One region of the Methylobacterium sp. AC433 genome, then DNA from elsewhere that is predicted to be linked to it. Evidence: predicted binding sites of a transcription regulator. Region 1 holds the regulator's gene; the other holds the start of a gene.
What was found. Region 1 encodes HrcA, which represses chaperone genes, less so after heat shock. Its sites were predicted from a motif close to GTTAGCACTCNCNNNNNGNGAGTGCTAAC; they were not measured.
Positions count from the first base shown of each region.

Region 2: groES (co-chaperone GroES) is a predicted target of HrcA. The motif match lies at 2,005-2,033, and genes of this name have one in related genera.

Region 1 is NZ_CEEDBN010000010.1:42,549-45,956, forward strand. It holds gene AC0IWM_RS14955 (MFS family transporter) at 1-232, opposite strand, end outside; gene AC0IWM_RS14960 (DUF1236 domain-containing protein) at 529-1,422, shown strand; gene hrcA (heat-inducible transcriptional repressor HrcA) at 1,481-2,536, opposite strand; gene AC0IWM_RS14970 (hypothetical protein) at 2,815-3,123, shown strand; gene rph (ribonuclease PH) at 3,305-3,408, shown strand, end outside.
Region 2 is NZ_CEEDBN010000025.1:791-4,198, forward strand. It holds gene groL (chaperonin GroEL) at 1-1,564, opposite strand, end outside; gene groES (co-chaperone GroES) at 1,649-1,936, opposite strand; gene AC0IWM_RS22435 (magnesium transporter CorA family protein) at 2,150-3,160, shown strand; gene AC0IWM_RS22440 (lipopolysaccharide biosynthesis protein) at 3,250-3,408, shown strand, end outside.

The DNA.
Region 1 (3,408 bases):
GGCGCATGAAGAAGCCCACCGCGAACACCGCGGCCGATTGCAGGAGCTGACTGGTGCTGTCGCCGGCCGGGAAGAACACCGGCGCGAAGTAGAGCGCGAAGAACGCGTAGCAGTAGAAGTCGAACCACTCGACGAGGTTGCCCGACGAGGAGGCGACGATCGCCTTGATCCGACGTCGGTTGTCGGCGGCTTCTTCCGCCTTCGTTGTGATGGTGCCGGCCCCACCTGTCATCCGTTCCGTCCCTGTGCTCTGTGCAACGCCGTTCCGCGGCTCGCTTTGGCGGGACGTTACCGCCTGAGCCGAATTTCACAAGGGCGATCAGCAGGTTGCAGGAGACAGACAAGCTCATCATGAAACCAGGCTGTGGAAGACGCGAGCTTGAGCTTGGCTGGACTGATCCGACAGGTTCGACATCTGGGTCGCAAAGATCAGCGCAAGAAAACCGGGAACGGTTTGTCGAAGATGCCCGTTGCGGGGGGCATCGACGTCGAGCGGCGTCTGGCGGCAATGAGAGTGGAATCGATCCCATGAGCAAGCTCTTTCGGAGCACGGTGACGGCGGCAGCCCTGGTGATTGGTGCAGCGAGCGCATTCGCGCAGGGCGGACCCGGCGGTGCCGGCGGCGGAGCGGGCGGCGGCGGTGGCGCTGGCGCCGGCGGGGCCGGGATGGGTGCCGGCGGCGCCGGGGCAGGCGGCGGAGCCGGTGGAGGCGCTGGCGGTGGAGCCGGTGGCGGCGGGATGCGCGGCGGTGCGGGTGGCGGCGCAGGCGGGGCCGGGATGCGCGGAGGTGAGGCCGGCGGTGCCGGTGCGGCCGGTGGCGCACAGCGCGGCGAGGCCGGCGGAGCCGGTGCCCGTGGCGCCGAGGGCGGCGCGGGTCGCCAGGACGGCCGTTCGGGTCCGGCGGCCGGCGAACGCGGTGGCCGCGAGGACGGCGGAGCCGCGGCGCGGGGTGATCGTGACGGCAAGGCCGACCGGGATGGCAAGGCCGATCGGGATGGCAGAGCGGACCGCGATGGCAAGGCCGATCGGGATGGCAAGGCCGATCGGGATGGCAAGGGCGTTCGCGGCGACCGGGACGACCGCGGGGGCCGCGACGGCCGGGCGGATCGCGAGGGCCGAGGCGGTCGTGGCGACCGCGGCGATCGCGGTGCGGTCCGGGGTGCCTATGGCCGCCTGGGTGCGCCGCAGCGGACGGAATTCCGCCAGAGCGTGTTCCGCCGCGGCATTCCGCGCCTCGCCGCCGGCGCCTTCGCGCTCACCGTCGGCACGGCCATCGCCCGCAGCTACACCCTCTACGACCTGCCGCCGGACATCGTCCGGATCGCGCCGGAATACGAGGATTACCGCTACGTGCTGGTGGACGACGACATCGTCATCGTCGATCCCGATACATACGAGATCGTCGACGTGATCCGCGGCTGATCCGAGCGATCAGGATTCGGGGGGGCGGGGCTTCGGCTCCGCCCCTTCGCGTGTCCGCTCAGCGCTTGCGGTCGAGGAGCCCGGAGACCACCCGGGCGGTGTAGTCGACCATCGGCACGATGCGCGCGTAGTTCAGGCGCGTCGGGCCGATGACGCCCACCACGCCGACGATCTTCTGCGAGCCGTCTCGGAAGGGCGCCGCGATCATCGACGAGCCGGAGAGCGAGAACAGCTTGTTCTCCGAGCCGATGAAGATCCGCACGCCCTCGCCGCCCTCGGCCCGGGACAGGAGCTCGATCACGTCCTTCTGGGTCTCGAGGTCGTTGAACAGCAGGCGGATGCGCTCGAGATCCTCCGCCGCGCGCAGGTCGTCGAGGAGGTTGGCCTGTCCGCGCACGATGAGCTGGCGGGCATCCGAGGGGCCGACGCTCACCGCGAGGCCGGCATCGACCAGGCGCTCGGTGATGACGTCGAGCTCGCGCTTCATCGCCTGCCGGCCCGATTCGATCTCGGCCCGCAACGTTCCGAGGGTCCGGCCCTGCAGGCGGGCGTTCAGGTAGTTCGAGGCCTCCTGGAGCGCGCTGGCCGGCAGGCCCGGCGGCAGGTCGAGGAGGCGGTTCTCCACCGAGCCGTCGTCGGAGACGAGCACGACCAGGGCCCGCGTCGGATCCAGGCGCACGAACTCGATGTGCTTGAGATGGACGTTGGTCTTGGTGGTCAGGACCACGCCGGCGCCGCGCGAGATGCCCGAGAGCAGCATCGAGGCCTCGGCGAGGGCGGAATCGAAGGTGTGGCCCGAGGCGGCCGCGCGCATCTGCGCCTCGATCCGCTCCTGCTCCTCGCGGCCGACATCGCCGAGCTCGAGCATGGCGTCGACGAAGAAGCGCAGGCCCTGCTCCGTGGGCAGGCGGCCGGCGGAGGCGTGCGGCGCGAAGATGAGCCCGGAATGCTCCAGGTCCGCCATGACGTTGCGGATCGAGGCCGGCGACAGCGCCATCGGCAGGATGCGGGCGAGGTTGCGCGAGCCGACGGGCTCACCGGTCGTGAGGTAGCTCTCGACGATCTGCCGGAAGATCTCGCGCGAGCGCTCGTTCAGCGCACTGAGCACCTGCATCTGCTGCGATGTCGAGAAGGGGCGGGCGGGCTCTGTCACGATCCATTCCTGAGGCGGAGAGTGTGACGATCTCCAGTGCTTTACACAATGCTTCCCGCGGTCGCCCCCCGGGGGAGATCACGCGGCGCCGAAGAAACAGCTTGGCCATGTGAGGCGTTCCGCGGGGTTCGTGCGTTGCTCAAGCCCATCGTCGAAGGCGGGCCGCGAGGCCGGGCCGACGACGACGGGACCCTGCCGATGTCCAGCTTGCGCGTTTCGCACAGAGGAGTGACCATCCCATGAGACCCACCGCCCGATCCGGTCTGATCAAGTCCCTTGCCATCGTCCTGGCGATGGTCGGTGCGATGCTCTTCGGGTCACCGCAGGGCGCCCAGGCCGCCCCCGCCATCGTCTCGTCCGAGGTGGCCGGCCCCGCCGCCACGATCACCGACGTGCAATACGGCGGCCACTGGCGCCACCACGGCCGCGGCTTCCGCCACCATCACCACCATGGCCGCCACTTCGGCCATCGTCACCACCGCCACTTCGGCCACCATTACGGCCGGCGCCACGGCCACCATTACGGTCATCGCCGCTACCGCTACTGATCCCAAGCGCGCGCCGCGGATTCGCGGTCCGTCCGCCGGGCCCTGCTCGCCAGGCACCACGCCTGGCGAGCAGGGGCGGCTCTTCCCGGATCGGGGCGACCCTTCCCGATAGGGGCGACTCTTGCCGGACGCCCCCCCGAACCGTAAAGCCGCTCTCCATCACATCCGGAAGGAGAGCGGCATGCGGCACTCGAAGCGTGCGACCGACGAACTGCGCAACGTCACCCTGGAGCGCGCCGTCTCCCGCCACGCCGAGGGCTCGTGCCTCGTCAGCTTCGGCGACAC
Region 2 (3,408 bases), on a different contig from region 1:
TGGCTTCGGTGGTGACGAGGAGGCCGGCGATGGAGGCGGCGTCCTGCAGGGCGGTGCGCACGACCTTGGCCGGGTCGACGATGCCGGCCTGGATCATGTCGACATACTCTTCGGTCTGGGCGTTGAAGCCGAAGGTGATCGAGGAGGTGTTGTCGGTGATCTTGCCGACCACGATCGAGCCCTCGACGCCGGAATTGGCGGCGATCTGCCGGATCGGGGCCTCGAGGGCCTTCAGCACGATCTTGATGCCGGCCTGGACGTCCGGGTTGTCGCTCTTGAGGGCGCGGACGGCCTCGCGGGCACGGAGTAGGGCGGTGCCGCCGCCGGGGACGATGCCCTCTTCCACCGCAGCGCGGGTGGCGTTGAGCGCGTCGTCGACGCGGTCCTTCTTCTCCTTGACCTCGACCTCGGTCGCGCCGCCGACGCGGATGACCGCGACGCCGCCGGCGAGCTTGGCCAGGCGCTCCTGGAGCTTCTCACGGTCGTAGTCCGAGGTGGTCTCCTCGATCTGCGCCTTGATCTGACCGACGCGGGCCTCGATGTCCGACTTCTCGCCGAGACCGTCGATGATCGTGGTGGTCTCCTTCTCGATGCGGATGCGCTTCGCGCGGCCGAGCATCGGGAGGGTGACGTTCTCGAGCTTGATGCCGAGGTCCTCGGCGATCATCTGACCCTGGGTCAGGATCGCGATGTCCTCGAGCATGGCCTTGCGGCGATCGCCGAAGCCCGGAGCCTTGACGGCCGCGACCTTGAGGCCGCCGCGCAGCTTGTTCACGACGAGCGTGGCGAGCGCCTCACCCTCGATGTCCTCGGCGATGATCACCAGCGGCTTGCCGGTCTGCACCACGGCCTCGAGCACCGGCAGCATCGCCTGGAGCGACGACAGCTTCTTCTCGTGGATGAGGATGTAGGGGTCCTCGAGCTCGGCGACCATCTTCTCCGCGTTCGTGATGAAGTACGGGGAGAGGTAGCCGCGGTCGAACTGCATGCCCTCGACGACGTCGAGCTCGGTCTCGGCCGTCTTGGCCTCTTCGACGGTGATGACACCCTCGTTGCCGACCTTCTGCATGGCGTGGGCGATCATCTCGCCGATTTCCTTGTCGCCATTGGCCGAGATGGTGCCGACCTGGGCGACTTCCTCGGACGATGCGACCTTCTTGGCGCGGCTCGTGATGTCCTCGACGGCAGCCTTCGTCGCGAGGTCGATGCCGCGCTTCAGGTCCATCGGGTTCATGCCGGCGGCGACGTACTTGGCGCCTTCACGGACGATGGCCTGGGCGAGCACGGTGGCGGTGGTGGTGCCGTCACCCGCGATGTCGTTGGTCTTCGAGGCCACTTCGCGCACCATCTGGGCGCCCATGTTCTCGAACTTGTCGGCGAGCTCGATCTCCTTGGCGACGGTGACGCCGTCCTTGGTGATGCGCGGCGCGCCGAAGGACTTCTCGATGACGACGTTGCGGCCCTTGGGACCGAGCGTGACCTTCACCGCGTCGGCGAGGATGTCGACGCCACGGAGCATCTTCTCGCGGGCGTCGGAGGCGAAGCGGACTTCTTTCGCTGCCATGTCAGATCCTTGTCAGTGATGGGCCCCGAGGCGCCGGACGGCGCCCTCGAAGGGCTCGTGAAAGGGAGGAGAACCGAAACCGACTTAGGCGACGACGCCCATGATGTCGGATTCCTTCATGATCAGGAGGTCCTGACCGTCGATCTTGACCTCGGTGCCGGACCACTTGCCGAACAGGACGCGGTCGCCGGCCTTGACGTCGAGCGGGTTCACGCGGCCGGCTTCGTCACGGGCGCCGGGTCCGACGGCGACGATCTCGCCCTCTTGCGGCTTCTCCTTGGCGGTATCCGGGATGATGATGCCGCCCTTGGTCTTCTCTTCGCCTTCGATGCGGCGGACGACGACACGGTCGTGCAGCGGACGGAACTTCATGAGCTGCCCTCTTGCTTCAAATTCGTGGATGGCGTTGATGCGGCGCGGCAGCGCGCTCAACCCAGGCCGTTAGCACTCGCCACGGGTGAGTGCTAACGATGGCGCCGAGTTAGGCGCGGGCGCCGTTCGAGTCAAGACTGTCGCAGGCTCGGACGACGATCCGGCGACAAGATCATCCCCCAATTCCACAAGCCGACGGAAAGTCCTTCGCGGATGATCAAGCTTCATGGTCCGCAGGGCGCGGTGGAGCCTCAGGCGCAGGCGCCTCAGGCGGCCTACCCGTCGGAAGTGGTGTGGATCGATCTGGATGATCCGAGTGCCGAGGAGGCCGAGCGGGTCGAGGCCTGCACCGGCATCCGCGTGCCATCGCGCAAAGCCCTGAGCGAGGTCGAGAATTCGAGCCGGCTGCGGCGGCTGAAGACCGGCTTCTCGCTCTCGACGCCGATGGTGACCTTCGACAAGCTCGACACGCAGCTGAAGCCCCTGGGATTCGTGCTGACCCGGGATCGCCTCGTCACCGTGCGGTTCCACGAGTTGCGCGCCTTCGCAGAGGTGAAGAAGCGCATCGACGCCGGCGACGGGCCTGGCACCACCTCCACCGAGATCTTCCTCCTCCTGATGGAGGAGCTCGTCGACAGCCTCGCGGATTCCCTGGAGGACATGGGCGCCGACCTCGACGAGCTCTCGACGCGGATCTTCGATTTCGATGTCCGCAGCGGTGCGCCCGCCGGAGACACCAAGCTCCGAAACCAGACGCCGCGCCGTCGCGATCTGGCTCTGCGCCGGATCCTGCGCGGCATCGGGCGGCGCGGAAAGACCCTCGGCAAGATCCGCTCGAGCCTCCTCGGTCTCGAACGGATCGTGCCCTTCGTGGCCAACGAGTGCGAGCACATCCTCGGCGAGGAGCAGGTCCCGCGCTTCGAGGCTGTGCGGCGCGACATCGCCTCCCTCGACGAGTTCGAGATCCGGCTCTCGGAGAACGTCCAGTTCCTCCTCGACGCGACCCTCGGCCTGATCAGCATCGAGCAGAACAACACCTTCCGCGTGCTCACCGTGGCATCCGTGGTCGGCATCCCGCCGACCCTGATCGCCTCCATGTACGGCATGAACTTCAAACACATGCCCGAGCTGGACTGGGCCTACGGCTATCCCTACGGTCTCGGCCTCATCCTGGTGAGCGCCATCATTCCGATCGTTTTCTTCCGCATCCGGGGCTGGTTGTGACCGGTTGACGGAATGTTTGCCCGCGCGCGCTAGAGCCTTGCGCGGCGATGCCCCCATCAGCCGGCATTCGAGGATGACCCGTCCGCGCCATGGCCGTGATCGCTGCCTTCGTACTCAATGCCGGCCTGAACTTCATCCTCGGCCTTCTCATCGCCAAGCTGCTGGGTCCTGCGGATTTCGGCCTGTTCGCCCTCGCGACGGCCGGCGCCATCGTGGCCAACACCGTCCTGTTCGAGTGGCTGCGCCTC